Regions from separate parts of the Thalassolituus sp. genome, predicted to be linked through region 2. Evidence: predicted binding sites of a transcription regulator. Region 2 holds the regulator's gene; each other region holds the start of a gene.

Region 1 (7,693 bases), on a different contig from region 2:
TTCATGCGCTGTGGATGATATCGCTACTGTATCGGACTCAATGGCCGAGTCGGCAGAGCGTCAGGCGGTGCTGACTAATGAAATGACGGAGCAGGTCGGAAATGTATCAGAGCTGGCTAAGGGCTCACTTAGCCAGTCTAACGAGGCCGCGTCGACGATGCAGGACATTGGGCGTCTCTCCACCGGTCTGCGCGAACTGGTTCAGCGCTTTCGCTGACAGGCACCGGATTATTCCGAAGATTAGTCGTTCTGAAGCTCAACCATCAGGTCGTCTGAGAGTGCTTCCAGGGCGTCACTGACGTCATCATGATCCAGGGTATCCGGTACACTGGCGCGAATTTCACTCCTGAACAGAGGAACTGCAGACATCTCTGCAGGTTCGCAACTGGTGCTCAGCTCGAGTACGTTTACGCCTATCTGCGCCAGGGCTTGAGATACCTCCCTGACAATGCCCGGGCGGTCATTCCCTACCACACTAAGGCTGACAATGTGAGTCGCCTTAGACGCGAGGGGAGTGGCCGGATTTTCAACCCGGACCAGAAGCCCGGAGCTGTCGAGGCTGGACAGAGCGGCAACTAACTTACTCTTGTGTTCACTATCGATACTGATGCGCAGGATTCCTGCGAATTTGCCTGCCATCTGAGCCATACGGCTTTCGAGCCAGTTGCCCTGATGATCGGCAATCACAGAAGACAACTTCTCTACAATCCCTGGTTTATCGTCAGCAATGACGGTCAGAACGAGAAAGTCAGGCATGCTTGATCCTTACGAATTATTTTTAGATCAGAAACGTTATCACAGGCTTATGAGGCTTCCTATTCTAATGCAGTAATTTATACCCTCAGGGATTTCGTCCAGCCTCTAATATGATACATTTATGCCCCAAACCCTTATGGGCATGGCAACAGGCCATGTCTGATCGACCTGACAGGAGATTTGATCTTGAAACCGGTAAAAGTAGGTATCTGCGGTTTAGGTACAGTAGGCGGTGGTACATTTAATGTACTGACTAATAATGCGAAAGATATTGCACGCCGTGCCGGTCGGGACATTATTATCGAGCAGGTTGCCATGCGTCATCCAAACCCGGCGGTGGAAATCGGCTCGGTTAAGACGACAGAAGATGTTGCCGACGTCATCAGCAATCCTGATATCGATATCGTGGTCGAACTGATTGGTGGCTACACCGTAGCAAAAGACGTAGTGATGGGCGCCATCGAAAACGGCAAGCATGTCGTCACTGCGAACAAGGCTCTGATCGCCGTTTACGGCTCTGAAATCTTTGCTGCTGCGGAAGCGAAAGGCGTGTCTGTGATGTACGAAGCCGCTGTCGCCGGTGGCATTCCGATCATCAAGGCCATTCGTGAAGGTCTGGCGGCAAACCATATTAACTGGCTTGCAGGTATCATTAACGGTACCGGTAACTTCATCCTGACCGAAATGCGTGACAAAGGCCGTGATTTTGCCGACGTACTGGCAGAGGCCCAGGCGCTGGGGTATGCCGAAGCTGATCCGACGTTTGACGTTGAAGGTATTGATGCTGCACACAAGCTAACCATTCTTGCGTCGATCGCTTATGGTATCCCGCTTCAGTTTGAGCATTGCTATACCGAAGGTATCAGCAAAGTGGCTCCAGAGGACGTTGAATACGCAGAAGAGCTGGGTTATCGCATCAAGCACCTCGGGATCAGCAGCCGCACCGAGAAGGGCATTGACCTGCGTGTGCATCCGACTCTGATCCCTGAGCACCGTCCGATTGCCAAAGTCGACGGCGTACTTAACGCTGTGACCGTAAATGGTGATGCCGTAGGCGATACCCTGTACGTAGGTGCTGGCGCAGGAGCTGGGCCGACTGCATCGGCGGTAGTTGCTGACATCATTGATCTGGCACGAACGCTGGAAGCACCGGCGTCGGCAAGTGTTAATCACCTGGCGTTCGATAGTGAAAGCATCGATAACCTGCGTGTACTGCCGATTGAACAGGTAGAAACTGCATACTATCTGCGTATTCAGGTTCAGGATCGCACCGGTGTACTGGCGAGCATCGCGACGACGCTCAGCGAGCACGACATCAACATAGAGGCTCTGATTCAGAAAGAGCCGCGCATGGAGAATGATCTGGCTCAGATCATTATCCTGACCCACAAAGTGGAAGAAGCGCGTATGAATGCTGCGATCGAGGCTGTTGAGAGCCTCGACAGTACACACGGTAAGATCACTCGCATCCGTGTTGAGCATCTCGACTGACCGCTGTAACACCGACGTATGCGACACAAAGCGGAGCCTCAGGGCTCCGTTTTTTGTCCTGTCTGACGGTCTTTACGGATAAAATAGAGGCGTTCTTATGTGTTTAGCATATTCTTAACCAGTAGTTATTCGTTCAGGACAGGGCTTATGTTGAGTCGAATCGTAGTTTCTCTGGCTTTTATGCTAGGAATGTCGTTCTCTGCGGTCGCAGAAGAAAAGGTCGTACGACTCGCTTCTCTGGAATGGGCGCCATACACCAGTGAGACACTCAAGAATCAAGGGGCGACTACAGAAGTAGTGCGTCGTGCCTTTGCAGCCATGGGATATGAGCTTCAGGTAATTTTTTACCCATGGGAGAGAGCCGTCAAAATGGGCAGCGATGGCAGTCACGGCCTGGATGGTTTCTTTCCGGAGTATTATCGTGAAGACGTTAATGAGGGCATCGTGTTTTCGGATCCGGTTGGATACGGGCCTCTTGGCCTTGCACAGAGGGTTGATATGGTAGTCGACTGGAAAAAGCTCGAAGATCTGACGCCATACACCATAGGTACCGTTCAGGGATATGCCAATACCATAGAGTTTGATGAACTGGTTATTGAACAGACCCTGAATGTCAGTGAAGCTATGACAGATGTTACCAATCTGATGAAACTGGTTTACGGCCGGGTCGATCTCTCGGTTATTGATCAACACGTATTCGCTTATTTACTGGCAACGAATCCTGAACTCAATGCAGTACAGGATCAGTTGTTGTTTCATCAAACGCTGCTGGAGATAAAGTCTCTCTACGTCTGTTTCAACGAAGGCAGTGCTGACCTTGCTGAAATCCTTAATCAAGGGCTCGCCAAAATTGACATACGAGCCATGCAGGACGAGATATTCTCTGATTATTACCTGAGCAAATGAATATCGTTTTTCCATTTATCAGGTGAATAGTGTAGTCTGCGCACATGTTTCCTCCTGCGCTGTTCTGCCATGAATCTTGATCGTATCGACCTTAACCTCCTCGTATATCTCGACGTACTGCTGCGCGAAGGCAGTGTCACCAAAGCTGCTCAACAGCTGGGTATTACTCAGCCTGCCATGAGTAATGGTTTGCGCCGACTCAGAGATCTGTTTGGTGATCCGCTGCTGGTGCGAACGTCTGATGGCATGACAGCAACAGAGCGTGCTCAGGAGCTACAGCCGGTGATCCGCAAAGCTTTGGGTGAGTTACAGATGGCCCTGCAGCCACAGGAAGAATTTGACGCCAGAATCAGTCACCGGGTGTTCCGGATTATGGTGAGTGACTATGCCGAGTCGACACTCGTTCCTGAACTGGTAAAGCGTCTCAGGACAGATGCGCCGGATGTTATTCTTGATGTACTGACCCCGTCTGACGTTACTTTTAAAGACGTTGAAGCAGGGAAGGTCGATATGGCGATTAACCGCTTTGATGAGATGCCTCAATCCTTTCACCAGATGGCTCTCTGGCAGGATGACTTCGTTTGTCTGGTGAATCCAGACCATCCCAATGTCGACCGATTTGATCTGGACGCTTACCTGTCCAGTAAGCATATCTGGGTAAGCAAAACCGGTATGGGCGCAGGGGTCGGTATCGATCCGGAAAAGGTCGTGCGTCTGGGCTGGGTGGACAATGCATTATCAAAGCTGGGGCAAAAGCGAAAAATATCTGTATTTACCCGTCACTATCAGATGCCAGCGCTACTTGCGCTCAATAATGATCTGGTTGCTACTTTGCCTCGAAAGGTAGCCGATATGCAGGCCGAATCAGCCTCTCTGCAGGTGAAAGAGCCTCCATTCAAGATCCCTCCGTTCGAGCTCAAGATGGCATGGTCCCCCTTACTACAGCATCATCAGGCACATCGCTGGTTACGGCGTACAATCGTTGATGTAGCGCAGTACTGTTAATTTGCTCCTCCTATCTGTTGATTGCTTGTAGTCTGCTTGTGGCGAATTGTCCGGATTTGTCACGCTGCTTGATTCACATCAAGCCAATGCCCTCCACTTAGGACACAATAGAACCTGCTGATAAGAGTATTAATTCGGGAGGGGCCCATGTCCATGATGTTCTGGGATTACCCGCAGTTGCCGGTTCAGTTTATGAATCGTGAACATGAGACCTTTGTGGGTCTCATGAATGATGCAGAGCAGGCGCTGACGATGGGGACCTTCTCGGTTCAGCACTTGAAACGGCTTGTACAGCATTGCCAGGAGCATTTCGCACACGAAGAGCGTGAGATGCAGAAGACGCACTTTCCAGGTTTCGAATTACACAAGAAACAGCACGATCGTGTGTTGCTGGAGATGACTGAGCTTCTCAAGGGATATGTCGCGGCTCAGGACATTGAGCCATTGCTCAGGTACCTGCAGGACATATTACCTGAATGGTTTACTCAGCACATTCACACACTGGATCAGGTGACGGCGCAATACCTCACTGCCGCCTATGCCAAATCAAACCGTCGGGCTAAATTGATCGGTTAACCAGGGTCATGCGCAAAGTATGGCTTTCGCCAGGCTCAAGCGATACTGCGGCGTCCATAACATCCGCGGACTCAACGCAGAACATGTTTTTCCAGGCGTCATTCTCAAACTGACTCAGGCGTGCTCCTTTATCAATCCACGGGTTCCAGACAATCGCAGTGCGGTTATTTCCGCTTAAAATCATGGTTGAGCCGGGAGATTTCAGGGTGAGATCGCGGCTCACCGCGTAAATCCGGTCGGTTTCTTCGACGAATGCAACAGGTCCGTTCTGCGTTTTGGTTACCCAGCCATCGAGGGCATCGATATATGACTCATCTTCAAGTCCGGCGATGCTGGTCTGGTTAATATCGGTCGTAGGGAAATAGGTATGCAAGGCCTGAGAGACTGTGACCTTTTTCTGCCTGGCAGTTGTTGTGAGAGCCAGTGTCAGCGCGGAAGCCGACATGGTTATCTCAAGTTTAAGTGAGGCCTCGCCGTTCCAGGCTGGGTGTGCGGGATTCTCAAGAGACAGGCTGAGTACAATGTCTGAGTCAGATTCAGCGACAGAGGTCAAGCTCCAGTCCTGAGAGCGGGCGAAGCCGTGTGCTGGTGCATTGTCACCGGTGATATGTGCTGCCACAGATGACGGATTCTTAGCAGCATCACCGAACCAGGGCCAGCAGATGGGGATTCCACCACGCAGAGAGGTGCCGGTTTTATATTCTGCAGCCTCGCTTAGCCAGAGCCACTCTTCGCTCTGGACGGCAAAGCGCAGCAGCTGTGCGCCTTGTATCGCCAGATCTGCACTGAAGTCGGTATGGCGAACCAGGATCACTGGCAGAGCATCGCGCATTTCTACCGACAGGTATTGAGTATCGCTCAGTTGCTCGCGCAGTGCGTTATACTTCTGCAGAGTCATAAGGCAGTTCCGAATCTGGGAATTTACGTCGATGATGACACAGTGCTGGTGGGATAAATAGTTGAATAAACAATTACTTAAAGACGCGTTACTGAGATCACTCGACGAAGAGATCAATGCCGCATTAGCGGCCGCAGGTGAGGCACATGCAACGGCCTCGCATGGCGAAAATAAGCCCGAGAACCAGTACGATACTCTGGCGCTGGAGGCGGCTTATCTCGCCCATGGGCAGTCTGAGAGAATTCTCCAACTGCAACAGGCCAGAATAAACCTGAGCCGCTGGGTCGCTCCGGATTTCAGTGAGTATGACTCGGTGCGGATGGGCGCCTGTGTGGTGCTTCTTTCTGAAAATGACGAGGAAAGAAGCATATTTATTGCCCCTGTCGGTGGTCGTGAGCTGGAATTTGAAGGTGAGAAAATACTGGTGGTCAATCAGGAAGCTCCTGTAACCCGACGCCTGTGTGGCTTACAGATTGGCGATGAAGTGGAGCTGACTCTGGGGGGGCGCAGCAGCCTCTGGGAACTGCTCGCTATTCATTAATTTTCCATTTCTCTCTTTTCTCTTCTCTGGTGTCGGTCTTGGCACGCCACCCCAAATAGTATGTCGCATTATTAGTGGTCAATGCAGGTCAATTGTCGTGTCTTACCGATTGAGTGCCTGCGCCAGAGCAAAGTGTCATAGACCTGTTATTCGCCGCTGTCATATATCTGCTCTTCGATTCATAAAAGAGCAGCTAAGGACAGTCTCATGCGAACGATCTCACCGTATAACACTAAACTCGATAAACATAATGCTTACTGGATGGCGCGTATTGCTGAGGCCGTGTACGAGTGCACTTCTGACTGTGATCAACTGCCTAATGAAGCCACGATTCTGGCTGGGCTCAAGCAAGATGATGATGGCTTTCGCTCTGTTATGGGAGTTGATAAAAACTCGGCGCAAGCGGCTCTCGTTGAACACGACGATTATCTGTGTATGGCGTTTCGCGGCACTAACGAGTTGGCTGACTGGCTTGATAATCTTAATGCGTTTTCTACACCGCAGCTCTTTGGCGAATTTCATCGTGGTTTCTGGTTGTGTTGCGAAGATGTCTGGGCGCCTATGTTTGCGCGTTGTCTCGAATTACAAGGTGAGAAAAAGCGACCCGTGTTTCTGACTGGGCATAGCTTGGGTGGTGCAATGGCAACCATTGCGGCCGCGCATTTTGTTCAGATGGATAAACCCTTCACCAGTGTATATACCTTTGGACAGCCGCGGGCGATGACGCGAGAGACAGCGCAGATTTTTAATATGGAGTGCAAGTCGCGTTTTTTCAGGTTCCATAACAACAACGACATCGTGACACGGGTGCCTGCCCGGGTGATGGGTTACAGCCATATCGGCAGTTATCTTTATATATCTGAAGAAAAAGAAATTTATCGCGAATCAGGTTTCTGGTTTCGTTTTCTTGATTATGTCGATGGCGCTCTCAGTGACCTGCGTGAAGCCGGTATCGACGGGATCAAAGATCACGATATGGGCGAATATCTCAAGGCCATTGAAGCCTGGGATATTCGCGATTAAGCATGGAGTTGCGCCTCAAGTACGGACGCTTCTCGGGCGTCAATAACGGAACTGAATCCAGCTTTCGACAACGGCTTTTAAGTCTTCAAGGCCACATCCTGACGTCAGCTCCATTGTGCTGAGCCCTGCATCTTCATCCAGGTCGTCGTCACTGTCCGCGGTAAGGCGGGTGACATTGACTTCTCCCTCGCTGAACATAACCTCAAATTTTGGCGTTGCCAGAAGCTTTTCGTTAAAGGTGCCACTTTCCAGATCATTAATCAGATCGAGCAGGGCAAACGTCATGTCCCGCTTGGGAATGATGTCGGTGTTCAGCCACAGGGCAGTGACTTCTTGCCCCATGTCCAGACGAACAACCAGTTCACCTGATTCGTCGTAACAGAACTCGTGATCCATCAGGCGTTGTCTTCTGCCAACGGCCAGCCGCCCAGGTCTTTGTAGCGGTTGACGATGTAGCAGAACAGTTCGGCGGTTTTGAAGGTATCGTACGCCGCGCT
Region 2 (7,693 bases):
GCACGTTCAACCAGGGCGTCGAAGTTTATTTCGACTCTGTCTGTATGTTCACTTTCCTGCTGCTGCTCGGGCGTTTTCTGGAAATGCGCGCCCGTCATCGAATGGGTAAAGCAGGCAACAATCTGATGACACTTCTGCCGAATGTAGCGCTGAAACAAACGCAGGACGGTGAAGAAATCATCGCCGCAGGTGACATTTCAACCGGCGACCGTTTGTTATTGAAACCCGGGTACCCAGTCCCAGCCGATGGCGTTGTGGTTGAAGGTCAGAGCACGGTCGACGAATCAGCACTGACGGGCGAATACATGCCGCTGAACAAGCAAGCCGGCGACACGTTGATCGGCGGCACCATGAACGTCGAAAGCCCGCTCATTATGGAAGTCACAGCCACCGGTGCCGATGCGCAGCTATCGACCATCGTTCGCCTGATGGATCGCGCGCAGCAGGAAAAGCCCAAAGTCGCTCTTATTGCCGATAGCATTGCCAGCCGGTTCGTTGCGGCGGTTCTGATTATCTCTGCGTCGGTGTTCAGCTACTGGATGTTTCAGGGCAACGACCATGCCTTCTTTATCGCACTCTCTGTTCTCGTCGTCACCTGCCCATGCGCCCTGTCACTTGCTACGCCAACCACTCTGACAGCGGCAACAACGGCGCTGCGCGAACGCGGCTTATTAATCAGTAAAGGTCATGTTCTGGAAACCCTGCAGTCAGTGAACCGCGTGGTGTTCGATAAAACAGGCACCCTGACGCTGGGGCATCTGACACTGACGGAAGTCCGCCCTGTTGCGGGCGGTATAGAAAACAGCCTGGAGCTGGATCAGGATACTCTGGCCTCGGTAGTTGCATCGCTTGAACAACATGCCAGCCACCCGATTGCGAAAGCCTTCCGTCACTACCCGGTGCTTGCTACCGAAGACATTCAGCACCACCCGAGTCAGGGCGTCAGTGGTCAGGTTAATGGCTACAGATTCCGTTTCGGCCGCCCGGATTTCGTCTGGCCAGAGGGTATTCTTCCGCCCGAGAGCGCATCGGGGCAGTGGTTATTGCTTGCCGATGATAAGCAACCGTTGGCCTGGTTCCTCCTCAATGACACAGTGCGTCGCAGCGCAGGCCCGTTAATTGAAACATTAAAAACCCGCGGTATTGAAGTCGCACTGCTGACCGGCGACCCTTCAAGGTCAGCGACTCTCGTCGCTGACGAACTCGGTATTTCAGACGTGCGCAATGGCCTCAGCCCAGAGGATAAGCTTGCCATCGTGCGCGAGTGGCAAAAACAGGGCGATACCGTTCTTATGGTAGGGGATGGTATTAATGACGTTCCGGTGCTGGCGGGCGCGGATGTCTCGCTGGCTGTGAATGAAGCTACAGATCTGGCGAAAACCAATGCAGATACCCTGCTGACGAATGGTCGCCTTGAAGTCATTGCTGATGCGTTATCAGTCTCCCATAAAACCCGCAATGTCATTCGTCAGAACATCGGTTGGGCGTTACTATACAACCTGATCGCGTTACCACTTGCGGCGGCCGGTATGGTGCCGCCCTGGGCCGCGGCCATTGGCATGTCATTCAGCTCACTACTTGTCGTTCTGAATGCTCTGCGACTGACCCGTCGCCCACCTGCACTTACTGCTGAGAGCTGACCATGGATATTATTTACGTACTGGTTCCCCTGTCGATTGCCCTGCTCGCCATTGCAGTTGCCATCTTTTTCTGGGCTGTGAAAGGCGGCCAGTTTGATGACCTGGATTCGCCCGCGCACAAGATTCTGTTCGATGATGATGAGTACCTGAACGAGCGCCGCGAAGATAGCGTTGAGACCGATTCAGACGCGGATTCAGAGTCAGACGGCGAGCCCAAAAAATCCAAGAATGACTGAACCCTTATCCCTCCTAACCGCCCTGCTACTTGGCTTATTTGGCGCCAGCCATTGCTTGGTCATGTGCGGCGGAGTTGCCGCGGCAGCTGGGCAACTCGACACTCAGCACAGAGTCCGGGCTTCGTTACTGTTCAATTTTGGCCGCATTACCAGTTATACCCTCGCAGGCCTGATCGTCGGTAGTCTCGGGCTGTGGCTGTCGAGCCTGCACGAAGCTCTGATGATCACACTACGTTCAATCGCAGGCGTTATGCTCATATTAATGGGTCTCTACGTCGCGCGCTGGGCACTGTGGCTCACCCGCATTGAGCAAATTGGCCAACTGTTCTGGCGCAGAATTCAACCCCACGCCCAGAAACGACTGGGCCGTTCAGACCCAGCCAGCCAGTGGCTTCTCGGCATGTTGTGGGGATGGTTGCCGTGTGGGCTCATATACAGCACCCTGAGCTGGGTAGCAGCTAACGGTCAGCCTGCGATGGGCGCCCTGACCATGTTTGTTTTTGGTCTCGGAACCTTTCCCGCTATTTTATCCGCTGGGCTGGCCTCGGCATCCGTGATGAATATTATTCGGCATCAGTGGGCGCGAAATATTGCGGGCCTATTATTGATCGGTTATGGTTGCTGGACTTTGGCCTCCGTGTGGCAACCAGCCATGTTCGCAGCCGCTTGATCTAAAGTATTAGAGATCGTTCTTGCCTATGAAAACGTCAGTTAATGCTCCTCTGCGTGGAGCTCAGCCTCATTGTCAGACCTGTTCACTGAATGCTCTTTGTCTGCCTCTTTCCCTGACCGAAAGTGATATGGAGCGTCTGGACGACATCATCCGTCGTGGTCGCCCGATCCAGAAAGGCCAACTGCTGTTTCAGCAAGGTACAGAATTTCAGTCTGTATTCGCGGTTCGTACGGGTGCACTGAAGACCTACACCCTGGCAAGTAACGGCGAAGAGCAGATCACAGGTTTTCACCTGGCCAGCGAGCTGATCGGATTGTCTGGCTACAACGCAGGCACGTATCCGCTGACGGCAAAAGCCCTCGAAACCACAACAGTATGTGAAATTCCGTTGCAGCAGCTTGAACAACTGGCGGATGAGCTACCTGATTTGCGTCGTCAGCTGATGACCACCATGGGCACTGAAATCCGGCACGATCAGAACATGATGCTGCTTCTCAGCAAGAAGAATGCAGAAGAACGTGTTGCCTCTTTCCTACTGGATATTTCGCAACGTTATCAGCGTCGTGGTTTCTCAGCGACTCACTTCCGCCTGCCAATGTCACGTGTCGACATCAGTAACTACCTGGGCCTGGCGGTAGAAACCATCAGCCGAGTGTTCACACGCTTCCAGAAAAATGAACTGATCGAAACACAGGGCAAAGAGATTATCCTGAAAGACAGCGATACCCTATATGATCTCGCGGGACTGACACGCGCCAACGATGAGTGTCTGCATCAGGCTGAGAGCTGATTTAAATTTTGGCTTTTAGCATCCTAATGAGCACACGGACCGTGCTCATCCTCTTTTCGCTCGCCATATCAGACATTGGTCACAGTGCGCAAATATTTGCTTCCCCCTGAGACCTGCATCACTATGCTTCACGTACTGGGCAGTACTATTGAGTAAACATCTGATAACAGGCGCTGCCTGTACCGGCAGTTATTCAGGTACGCTTATTGCTCCTGATATTGAGACTGCCAAAATTACACCCTCTGGAGTTTCTGATGGGTATAGATGCTGATGATTTCCGGACGTACGTTATTCGTCCAACACTGCAGAAACTGGACGCTAACAGTGCCGACGCAGAGCTTTTACTGCTGGGTACTGCAGCCATTGAGTCTGAGCTGGGCTCATTCCTGAAAACAGAGGGGCAACGCACCTCGGGTATTTACCGGCTGCATGGCCTGACGCACCGGCATATCTGGGATGACTATCTTGCAGATCGGCCAGAACTGGCCAGTAAAGTGCGAGGCATTGCCAGCCAACGGGAATTCCTGGAGAACCCGCACGCTGAACTAACAACAAACCTCGCCTATGCGACCGCTATTACCTGGCTCGCCTACGTTCGCCACCCTCAATTCACACTACCCCGTGGCGCCAGTGTGCTGCATCTGGCAACGCTCTGGAAGAACTGTTATCACACCCGTGACGACCTGACTGTACAGGACTTCGTGCAGCGCTACGAAGAACTGGTCGAATCCAGTGACGCTGTGGCCTGATGTTTATATAAGCACCGCATTCTGATATAAAGCGCACCCTACGCATGGGGTGTTGTATGTCTGAATTGAACGTGTCTGAATCTGCTGTTTCGCAACCTGAAGAAGGCTATAAGCCTGAGATCTTCGATCCAGCGGCCGCTGAGCTATCTACAGAAGCTACTGAAGCTGCAGCCAATCAAGCTGAACGCAAATCCAGAACCGAATTCAACAAGCTCCAGAAGCGCCTTCGTCGTAACGTTGGCAAAGCCATCGAAGATTACCGGATGATTGAAGACGGTGACAAAATCATGGTGTGTCTGTCGGGTGGCAAAGACTCTTACACCATGCTGGAAATTCTGATGAGCCTGCAAAAGAGCGCGCCCGTCAACTTCGAACTGATCGCCGTCAATATGGATCAGAAGCAACCAGGCTTCCCTGAGCATATCCTACCGGCCTACCTTGAACAGGTGGGCGTGCCCTACCATATCATCGAGAAAGACACCTACAGCGTCGTTAAAGAGATCATCCCTGAAGGAAAAACCACCTGCGGGCTATGCTCACGCCTGCGCCGCGGTACTCTGTATGGCTATGCAGAATCGATTGGCGCCAACAAGATTGCATTGGGTCATCACCGTGACGACATCATCGAAACTCTGTTTCTGAATATGTTCCACGGCGGCAAGCTCAAGGCCATGCCGCCCAAGCTGCTCAGCGACGACAAAAAGCACGTTCTCATTCGTCCTCTGGCGTATTGCAAAGAAAAAGACATTGAGAAGTTTGCCATCGAGAAAGAATTCCCGATCATTCCATGCAATCTGTGCGGTTCTCAAGAGAACCTGCAGCGTCAGAACATCAAAGGAATGCTGGCTCAGTGGGAGAAAGAACAACCAGGACGCAGTGAAAACATCTTTGCCGCTGTCTGTAACGTTGCGCCATCACAGCTGGGCGATCGCGAACTGTGGAACTTCGAAGGTCTGCAGGACGAACAGGATAAGAGCCACCTGGGTACCCGCATTGACCTACTGGCATCGGACGACTGACCCGCTCAGACTCCGCCGCCAAGCATACGCGTAATATTGACCTGCATGTCGCCGGGAGCACGGAGTAGCAGGTCAAATTCATAACGTCGCTCATTCATCATATCTTCGGCCATCGCCTTCAGGCGGCAAGCATCACGAGCCAGTGTCGGCTGCGGCATTTCAATTCTGACCAGATAGTCTTTTTCGAGAGGCTCGACGGCCAGAGTAGATACCGCAGCCGTCGGAGCTCCTGCAATACCCTTTCTTAGCCATTGTACGAACAGCCCGTGACTGCCATCGTCGTTCTGTTTACGGATCAGACGAATATAGCCTTCAGCATCTTCCGATTTCCACGGGCAAACCTGAGTCACTGCATCGACCCAGACCGGCATTACATAGGCTTCTGACAGCGCATCTTTAGATTCTGGATTCGAACCTGAACCGTGAGCCGCGTGATTATCGGCCAGAGCCAGGGCCGGTATAGCGAGCAGCGTAAGCAGCCATCGTTGCATCATCATGCACCTCCTTTGCTCAAGATTAGTTCATACCTGCCCGTGCGTCATATTCCCGTACGGGGATCACTTACGAGAACTCGGGTGTGGGCCGCTTATCCCAGTCAGGTCGCTCGTACTGTACTTTAGCAATAAAGTACGTCGTCTCACCTTTCGGCAGGCGCACCGTCACCTCATCATCAACGAACTTACCGATTAAGCCTCGGGCCAGCGGCGCATCGACGCTGATATAACCATGCGGCAAGTCGATCTCATCTTCGCCAACGATACGGTAACGCAGGATCTCGCCCTCTTCGTCTTCCAGTTCGATCCAGGCACCGAAGAAAACCTTATCCAGATCTGCGGGCGGGCGATCGACTACGGTGACTGCCTCAATACGCTTGCCGAGAAACCTGAGACGACTATCAATCTGTCTCAGGCGCTTTTTACCGTAAATATATTCCGCGTTCTCGGAGCGGTCTCCGAGCTTAGCCGCGTCAGAGACCTCCTGGGTTACCTTCGGGCGTTCGCGGCGCCATAAAAAATAGTGCTCGTCTTCAAGGGCTTTCAGCCCGCCCGGTGTAATCAGGTGCGCCCGGCGCGGCAGCGGCTTTTTATTTTCGGTCATCGTATTGCAACATCTGGTCAGTAGTTTGAGCGCACACACTACTTGCACGCGCCCTTTGAGGCTTTTCTAAAGCATAACTAATGATCCGACGCAGTGTAACTCTTGTCGGCGGCGTCCTTCTGATCGTTGCCGGGCTACTCGTTCTGCCATTGCCTGTACCCGTTGGTTTACTGATGATCATCCTTGGCGTTTCGCTGCTCGTTCCAGCGATCCCCGCTCTGTCGCGTTACCTGAAGCGTCTGCGATGTCGTTATCCGGTGACCTCAAGGCGTCTGAATCACATCAGTCCACGCCTTCCCGGCTTTGTCCGACGCGTGATTGAAGAAACGGACCCCGATAGACGAAGCTGACGGCTCCGCTCTGTGCTACCTTGTGTGCATGGAAGAAGACACTCTCAATCTGGTCACCGACCTGTTAGCGACTTACCTTGCCGACGGACACCGGTGCCCGGAATACGAACTGATCCGGTGGTTACAGGCCCCAGAGCAAGGCATATTTCGTAAAGATGCCCTGAGCGATTCTATGACTCTGTTCCGGGCTAACTTCATCGTCATGCATGCCCTGTATCGATTGCGAAATCGTTGGCTTGAGGATGCGCGGGGTTACCTTCAGATCAGTGCACTGGATATAGGACTCGTTCCTTTAAAAACTGACAGCGGGAGCGACCTGCCCGACCAACACGATGCACTCGCTGAGTATTATCTCGATCTGAACAATCTGGATACAGATCAGGCCAGCGTCGACGCCCTGTTGAACGATTTCTGGCAGCGCATGGTCATACCAGAACATTACGACAATGATCTGGCAGTACTTGAGCTGACGCCTCCGGTAGATCTCAGTACCATCCGACAGCAATACCGACGGCTGGCGAGTCAGCATCATCCAGACAAAGGCGGCGACGCAGAGGCCTTCCGCAAAGTCAGCTCCGCCTATCAACGATTACGCTATCGGCACGGCTAACAGCTGACCACGATAGAAGCTATTACGAATAGAGAGCCAACTCTGAGGACTATATGACGCACCGATTGATCTTTGCTGTATTCATTATGAGCGCCCTGTTTCCGGGCCTGGCAAACGCACTGGTGATCCTGCAGTACCACCACGTCAATGCTTCGACCCCGGCCATTACCAGTGTGACACCCGAGGTCTTCCGCGAACATATGACCTTGCTGGAAGAAAAGAACATGACCGTGGTGAACCTCGAAGAAGCGCTGCAGTCGATCATGACCGGTGAGCCCTTACCCGAGCGTGCCGTCGCAATTACGTTCGACGATGCGTATCTGTCAGTCTACGAGAATGCCTGGCCAGAACTTAAGAAACGCGGCTGGTCATTTACTATGTTCACCAGTACTGACCCGGTGGATAAGAAATACGCCGACATGATGACCTGGGATCAGCTTCGCGAGATTAAAGACGGTGGAGCTGTCATTGCCAACCATACACGCAGCCACCCCTACTTACTGGAAACCCCTGAAGGTCAGGATGCCG
Region 3 (7,693 bases), on a different contig from region 2:
GATCTTTCTCCAGCGGATGGAAAACCACAGCTTCATCAATGCGGTTGATGAATTCCGGACGGAAGTGGCTGCCCACGACTTCCATCACCGCATCGCGCATCGTTTCATAATCGCTGCTGCTCTCTGAGGCCATGGTCTGAATCAGATCCGAGCCCAGGTTCGACGTCATCACCAGTACGGTGTTTTTGAAGTCGACACGTCTGCCCTGACCGTCAGTCAGCTGTCCATCGTCCAGTACCTGAAGCAGGATATTGAAGACGTCCGGGTGCGCCTTCTCGACTTCGTCCAGCAGGATGACCGAGTAGGGTTTGCGACGCACGGCTTCGGTCAGGTAACCGCCTTCTTCGTAGCCAACATAGCCCGGAGGCGCGCCGATTAAGCGGGCTACCGAGTGCTTCTCCATGTATTCCGACATATCAATACGGATCATGGCGTCACGACTGTCGAACAGAAAACCGGCCAGCGCTTTACACAGCTCGGTTTTACCGACCCCGGTTGGCCCAAGAAACAGGAATGAGCCGTTCGGACGATTCGGGTCAGAAAGCCCCGCACGAGAGCGCCGCACCGCATTCGAGACCGCCGAGATCGCCTGATCCTGACCAACCACAGAATCGTGCAGCACGTCTTCCATGCGCAACAGCTTCTCGCGCTCGCCTTCCAGCATTTTGGTCACGGGCACGCCGGTCCACTTAGAGACCACTTCGGCGATTTCATCTTCCGTCACTTTGTTACGCAGTAGCGTAAACTCCTGCGTACCTGTGGTTTCGGCTTCATTAGCCGAGGCCACCTGTTTTTCCAGCTCTGGAATACGTCCATACTGAAGCTCTGACATTTTCTGCAGATCACCTGAACGACGCGCGGCATCCAACTCCAGTTTGGCCTGCTCGAGTTCTTCTTTTGCCTTACTGGCACCTTCGAGCAGAGCTTTCTCTTTCTTCCAGACTTCTTCGAGTTCAACGTACGCCTGACCGGCTTTGTTGATTTCTTCGTTCAGGTCGCTGAGTCGCTTACGAGCGGCATCGTCTTTTTCTTTGCGCAGGGCTTCACGCTCGATTTTCAGTTGAATCAGACGACGTTCAAGACGATCCATTTCCTGAGGCTTGGAGTCGATCTCCATGCGGATGACCGACGCAGCTTCGTCCACCAGATCAATCGCCTTATCCGGCAGACGTCGGTCAGCGATATAACGCTGCGACAGTTTAGCCGCCGAGACGATGGCACTGTCGGTAATTTCGACACCGTGGTGAACTTCATAGCGCTCTTTAAGGCCACGCAGAATGGCAATCGAATCCTCAACGCTGGGCTCATCCACCAGCACTTTCTGGAAACGACGCTCGAGCGCAGCATCTTTTTCAATAAACTCGCGATACTCGTCAAGCGTGGTCGCACCGACACAGTGCAACTCACCGCGTGCCAGTGCCGGCTTGAGCATGTTGCCCGCGTCCATCGCACCGTCGCTTTTGCCAGCGCCGACCATAGTATGTAGCTCGTCGATGAAGAGAATGATCTGCCCTTCTTCTTTCGAGACGTCTTTCAGAACGGCTTTGAGACGTTCTTCAAATTCGCCACGGTATTTTGCACCGGCGAGCAAGGCGCCCATGTCCAGCGACAGAATACGCTTATTCTTCAGGTTTTCTGGCACTTCACCATTGATGATGCGCTGCGCCAGCCCCTCGACCACGGCGGTTTTACCCACACCTGGAGGGCCAATCAGCACCGGATTGTTTTTAGTACGACGCTGCAACACCTGAATAGTGCGACGGATCTCTTCGTCACGGCCAATCACAGGATCGAGCTTGCCAGCTTCTGCACGCTCGGTCAGGTCGACACAATACTTGCTCAGCGCCTGTCGGCTGTCTTCTGCGTTAGCGTCGGTCACTTTTTCTCCACCACGCATATCTTTGATTGCTTTCTCAGCGTTTTCGCGGGTAACGCCCGCTTCTTTTAAGGCCTGACCTGAAGGGCCACGCTCATCCAGTGCCACCAGTAGAAAAATCTCGCTGGAGACAAACTGATCGCCGCCCTTCTGGGCTTCTTTATCGGCGAGATTCAGTAAGCGGCCCAGCTCGGGGGCCAGCTGCACATTGCCATCCGGCGAGCTGACTTTGGGCTGATCACTGAGAATGGCACGTAAGCGCCCTTCGAGGTTACTGACGTTTGCTCCACAACGACGCAAAACGTCTTTTACCGAACTGTCGGTCTGCTCGAACAACGCCAGGAGCACGTGCACTGTGTCAATCTGATTATGATCCTGACCAAGCGCGATACTCTGACTCTCAGCCAGGGCGTTCTGAAGGCTTGTTGTTAAACGGTCCATACGCATCGTTTCGTTCTCCTGCTCATGGTTAGCGCGCTCCCGGTGAGGGCTGGCGAGCTAACCGAGTTTCAATTTCGATTTAAATCTCTGGGCAACTATCTATTCAGCTATTTGGCTATTTGGCTATCTATGTCGCTGCCTGTTTAAGTGTCTGGTCTGCAGTCTATATGGCGATAAATTAATAAATTTCAACAACTACAAATATAACTTTAGTAAAATTCATTTTTAATTCATTGATACAGCGCAAGCTTACTCCGAAGACCATTCAATTCATCAGACAGCTCGATTCATGCGTATAATCCGACGCCTCTGACGGCGCGCTGTAGCGTCTATCACTCTCTATATAGTGTCAGTCGGGCTTAGCTCAAGGGCACGGCTTACTGTTCTGGATGTTATGACCTCAAACTTGCGACAAGCGGCTTTATTTCTGATCGGCGGAGAGGCTCTGCTGGCCATCATGGGTGCGTTGATTAAGTACCTCTCAGAAAGCCTGTCGACAGAACAGATCGTGTTCTTCCGCAACGCGGCTGGCCTGATCATTCTGATGCCTTTGATTCTGCGGCAAGGCACCACGTTGCTGAAGACCTCAGTCTGGCACTGGCACCTGATGCGCGGGCTGGTCGGCGTCAGCGCCATGTACTGTTATTTCTGGGCGCTCGGACACATGCCCCTGACTGAGGCATTTCTGGTGAAACTCTCCAGCCCCTTCTTTATGCCACTCATCGGCTTATTGTGGCTTGGCGAGCGCGCAGGTAAGTACAGCATAGCCGCTGTATTTGTCGGCTTTGCAGGTGTTGCCTGTATTCTCAGACCCGACGACAGCGCATTTACTTTTATTGCACTGGTCGCCCTGCTCGGTGCTTTTCTCGCTGCCCTGGCCAAAGTCACGATTCGACGCATGTCTGAAACTGAATCCAGTCAGACGATCGTGTTCTACTTTGGCGTCATTGCGGCCCTAGTCAGTGCCCCCGGGGCAGCCGTGACCTGGCAACCTGTGTCAGCGGACCTATGGGGCTGGATACTTCTTCTCGGCCTTGTGGCCACGCTCGGCCAATTGGCCCTGACCCGAGCCTACCGCACGGCGCCCACAGGTAAGGTGGGGGTTTATGCCTACAGCGCTGTTCTCTATGGCGCGTTGATGGGCTGGCTTATCTGGGATGAGATCCCGATGTGGACGACCTGGCTGGGCGCCTCGTTAATCATTGCCGCGGGCTTCATCAATCTCTATAAGCCATCCAAGAAAGCCTGATCTTCAGTTGGCAGAATCTGGCTTTTATTATTTCCTTTTGTTTAACTATAAGTGGATTATTTCAATCATTCCCTACTTTAAGGAAAAGCCAGACCGCTTTTCATTGGGGAAAGAGTTCAGCCAGACAACCAGAAAGGACAGCCCATGTCGCGCGTCGATCCGTTACAAACCTTTGTCTCGGTGGTCAGATCCCGAAACTTTTCTAGTGCGGCAGAATCTCTTGGCGTAACCCCTTCGGCCGTCAGTAAGCAGATCAGCGCTCTGGAAGAACGCCTTGGCGTCCGCCTGCTAAACCGGACTACCCGCTCGGTCAGCCCGACGGAGGCCGGCCAGATGTTCTACCAGCATTGCGAGAACATTCTCGATTCCATCACCGAAGCCGAAAAGCTGGTAACGGACTTCGACGATACGCCCAAAGGCCGGCTACGCATTACCGCGATGTCGAACTTCGGGCGCAAGGAGCTGGCTCGTATATTCAGCGATTTTTCTGATAAGTACCCGGATGTGAGCTTTGACCTTCACATATCGGACCGACCACTGGATATCGTGAAAGAAGGGTATGATTTTGCGCTGCGCATCGGCTCACTGGAAGATTCCCGCCTGATCGCTAAGCCAGTGGCTGAGCAACGCATCGTTATCTGCGCCTCTCCGGCTTACCTCGAAAGGTGGGGCACGCCGACCACGCTAGAAGAAGTGATAAGTCATCGTATTCTGGTGGTGGCGAACGCCGAGTACGCGCGGATCAACTGGCTACGCCAGTTCGAGAAAGAAAACAACTTCACCCTGGCCAATATCGAACGCAAACTCACAGTGAACGACATTGACCTGATCTACGAGGCTTGCCTGGCTGGTATGGGGATTACTGCCCTACCGACCTACGTGGCAGAGCGTCATATCCGCAATGGTGAATTAGTCCGCCTGTTCAGCGACATGGAAATCCCGGTGCGCACTATCAAGGTAGTGTTCCCCCAGAATCGCTATCTGGCGAACAAAAGCCGCGCTTTCCTGGACTTCCTCACGGCCTACTTTAACAACGGGTAATACTATTCAGTGACGGGAGTGACGTCAGGAGCACAGCGCTCATAAAATACCGGGGGAACCCGGCTGATGCGACGCTCATCAAAGTCAAAGAAAACGATACCCGTCTTTGCCTTGGCCACGACTTTGTTCTGACTCTCATTGACGACAAGGTAAACGAAATCACAGCCGTATTTGTTGAAATCAGTGATCCCGACCTTGAAAGTCAGGCGATCCGCCACAAATGATTCAGAAACGAAGCTCACAACGATGTCAGTCACCATCAGGCCAACACCGCCGATATTGAACTCACTGAAATCGTAGTTATGCAGATACCGCAGGCGCGCTTCGTGGAGCAGCGATATCATTCGGTCATTTCCCAGGTGATTACCGTAATTGATGTCCGATACCCGAACCGTAAGGTGTGTAGAAAAGGTAAAAACGTCGGGCAATTCAAGATTAACGCGTGCCACTGATGGCTCCTGTTGTCTTATATGAGTTACAAATTCGGCGTGAACCCGACGCTTCTTCACAAAACAACGGGGATTTACGTTGGTATCAGGCTCTCTGTTAGGGTCTACTATTAAGTATTAACGCATGTCCGGGCCTGACTGGACGAACGGCGCACATGGTAGCGGCGCTGACTCATAAAGACAATCGCAGGAAACAAAGGATCAGGTAAAGCTATGATGCATACCGGCAAACGCCTTCTTCTCTCAGCCATCGCTGTCGTACTCACCCTCGCGGGCATCAGTGCGAATGCGACGATTCCTGAGATAAAACCCGGCACCCCGTTTACTCCACTGGAGCCAACGCGGGAAGAAGCGATCACAACACAGCAGATCATGAGCAACCTGCTGCGCGGGCATTACGAGCGTAAGCGCCTGAATAACGATCTTTCGTCGGAAGTCCTGAACACCCTGCTGGATGACCTCGATGGCACCCACAGCTATTTCCTGGCGTCTGATATCGAAGAGTTTGAGCAATTCCGTAATCACCTGGATGAAGCTCTCAGCCGTGGAGATATGAAGCCTGCGTTCTACATCTACAATCGCTTCCAGCAACGCGTCAGTGAGCGCCTGTCCTTCATGCTAAATGAGCTGGAGAAGAAAGCGAAAGATTATGATTTTAACGGTAAAGAAGTTCTGGAGTTGGATCGTGAAGAGACTCCGTGGGCATCTACCAAAGCAGAACTCAACCAGCTCTGGCGTAAGCGCCTGAAGAACTCAATGCTGAACCTGCGCCTGGCAGGCAAAGAGGATGAAGATATCCTCGAGCTGCTCACCAAGCGCTATCAGAATCAGCTCAACCGAGTGCATCAAAGCCGTCCGGTTGACGCGTATCAGACCTTCATGAACGCGGTTACCCGTACCTTTGATCCACACACCCAGTATTTCTCGCCACGTAACTCTGAGAACTTCAACATCAATATGAGTCTGTCGCTGCAGGGCATAGGCGCAGTTCTGCAGACAGAAGACGAGCACACCAAAGTGGTTCGCCTGGTACCGGGTGGCCCAGCCTCCAAAGCAGGCAACCTTGAACCGGAAGACAAGATCATCGGCGTTGCTCAGGGCGATGAGGACATGGTCGATGTGATCGGCTGGCGCCTTGATGAAGTCGTGGACCTGATCCGCGGGCCAAAAAGCTCGACAGTCCGCCTTGAGATCCTCAGCGGTGCCGTCGCCACTGCAGAGCCGAAAACGATTTCGATCGTCCGTGACGAGGTAAAACTGGAAGAACAGTCTGCGCAGAAAGAAGTGATCGAGATCCAGGACGGAAAAGAAACCCGCCGCATCGGTGTTATCGATATTCCGACCTTCTACATCGACTTCGAAGGCCGGATGAATAACCTGCCTGATTACCGCAGCACGACCCGCGACGTACGCCGTCTGGTCAATGAGCTTCTGGACGAAAAAATCGATGGTCTGATCATCGACCTTCGCAGTAATGGTGGTGGTTCACTGGAAGAAGCAATTAACCTGACAGGTCTGTTTATTCCGACCGGCCCAGTGGTTCAGGTACGCGGAGCACGCGGTGATGTCGATGTTCTGCGTGACCGCGACCCCGAAGTTCTTTATGCCGGCCCAATGACGGTACTGGTCAATCGTTTAAGCGCATCTGCCTCTGAGATTTTTGCCGGTGCTATTCAGGATTACGGCAGAGGCCTGGTCATCGGTGGGCAGACCTTTGGTAAGGGGACGGTTCAATCACTGCGCCCACTCACCGAGGGCCAGCTGAAGATCACCCAGGCGAAATTTTACCGTGTGTCAGGCGACAGCACCCAGAACCAGGGCGTGATACCGGACATTATGTTCCCTTCGCTCTTTGATAAAGACAAAATCGGTGAGAGTGCGCTTGAGAAGGCACTCCCTTGGGATACCATCAAGCCCGCACGCGAGACCAAGAGCAACCCAGTGCGCAGCAAACTCTCACGCCTGAAAGAACTGCATGAGGAACGTATTAGCGACAACCCGGACTTTATCTTCGTCCGCGAGCAAAAAGCCTTAGTCTCTGAAATGCGGGATAAAACCCAGGTTTCTCTTAACGAAGAAGAACGCAAAGCAGAGCGGGAAGAGAACGACCGCCGACGCCTGGCACTTGAGAACAAACGCCGCAAAGCGAAGGGCATGCCCGAGCTGGCTTCACTCGATGATCCAGAAGAAGACGAAAAGTCTGAAGAAGGTGAAGAAAAAGCTAAGTCGGACGACAAGGACGATGAAGAGCCTGACGCTATGCTGATTGAGACTGGCAATATCCTGCTCGATTACATGCGCATGTCATCCCCTGGGATGACTGCTCTGCGTTAAGTCACTCAGGCAATCAATAAAAACGGCGACCTCAGGTCGCCGTTTTTGTATCTCTCGTAATAACCTCAACCTGCTATCAGCAATTACCAGCCGAGCTCAGACTTCACAAAAGGAATCGTCAGTTTTCGCTTCTCTTTCAACGATGCCTGATCCAGTTGATCAAGTATCTGACACAGCCCTGCCATATCTCGCGGACCGCGGTTCATAATAAACACTGCAACATCATCAAGAAGATCAAAACCACGCTGACGAGCCCGTAGAATCAGAGCCTGTACCTTCTCTTCGTCCGATAGGGTCTCAACC

What was found. The regulator FNR, encoded in region 2, switches genes on or off when oxygen is low (the NO sensors DNR and NnrR bind a similar motif). The targets are predictions, from matches to a motif close to TTGATNTANATCAA.
Region 1: the regulator FNR is predicted to act here: its motif matches at 4,227-4,240, upstream of AC5E51_RS02570 (bacteriohemerythrin).
Region 3: the regulator FNR is predicted to act here: its motif matches at 2,551-2,564, upstream of clpB (ATP-dependent chaperone ClpB).

The regions. Positions count from the first base shown of each region.
Region 1 covers NZ_CFHJLR010000002.1:236,207-243,899, reverse strand. Annotated here, with positions in the region: gene AC5E51_RS02595 (methyl-accepting chemotaxis protein) at 1-217, shown strand, start outside; gene AC5E51_RS02590 (glycine cleavage system transcriptional repressor) at 241-756, opposite strand; gene AC5E51_RS02585 (homoserine dehydrogenase) at 943-2,247, shown strand; gene AC5E51_RS02580 (substrate-binding periplasmic protein) at 2,395-3,153, shown strand; gene AC5E51_RS02575 (LysR family transcriptional regulator) at 3,223-4,158, shown strand; gene AC5E51_RS02570 (bacteriohemerythrin) at 4,306-4,734, shown strand; gene AC5E51_RS02565 (D-hexose-6-phosphate mutarotase) at 4,718-5,632, opposite strand; gene AC5E51_RS02560 (GreA/GreB family elongation factor) at 5,694-6,173, shown strand; gene AC5E51_RS02555 (lipase family protein) at 6,381-7,196, shown strand; gene AC5E51_RS02550 (YacL family protein) at 7,236-7,592, opposite strand; gene rnt (ribonuclease T) at 7,592-7,693, opposite strand, start outside.
Region 2 covers NZ_CFHJLR010000011.1:63,691-71,383, forward strand. Annotated here, with positions in the region: gene AC5E51_RS09525 (heavy metal translocating P-type ATPase) at 1-1,640, shown strand, start outside; gene ccoS (cbb3-type cytochrome oxidase assembly protein CcoS) at 1,643-1,876, shown strand; gene AC5E51_RS09535 (sulfite exporter TauE/SafE family protein) at 1,869-2,546, shown strand; gene fnr (fumarate/nitrate reduction transcriptional regulator Fnr) at 2,575-3,339, shown strand; gene AC5E51_RS09545 (hypothetical protein) at 3,594-4,088, shown strand; gene ttcA (tRNA 2-thiocytidine(32) synthetase TtcA) at 4,145-5,107, shown strand; gene AC5E51_RS09555 (hypothetical protein) at 5,113-5,604, opposite strand; gene greB (transcription elongation factor GreB) at 5,669-6,205, opposite strand; gene AC5E51_RS09565 (PGPGW domain-containing protein) at 6,286-6,555, shown strand; gene AC5E51_RS09570 (DNA-J related domain-containing protein) at 6,524-7,165, shown strand; gene AC5E51_RS09575 (polysaccharide deacetylase family protein) at 7,219-7,693, shown strand, end outside.
Region 3 covers NZ_CFHJLR010000002.1:110,876-118,568, forward strand. Annotated here, with positions in the region: gene clpB (ATP-dependent chaperone ClpB) at 1-2,323, opposite strand, end outside; gene AC5E51_RS01970 (DMT family transporter) at 2,712-3,566, shown strand; gene AC5E51_RS01975 (LysR family transcriptional regulator) at 3,711-4,607, shown strand; gene AC5E51_RS01980 (acyl-CoA thioesterase) at 4,610-5,056, opposite strand; gene AC5E51_RS01985 (carboxy terminal-processing peptidase) at 5,270-7,390, shown strand; gene hda (DnaA regulatory inactivator Hda) at 7,474-7,693, opposite strand, start outside.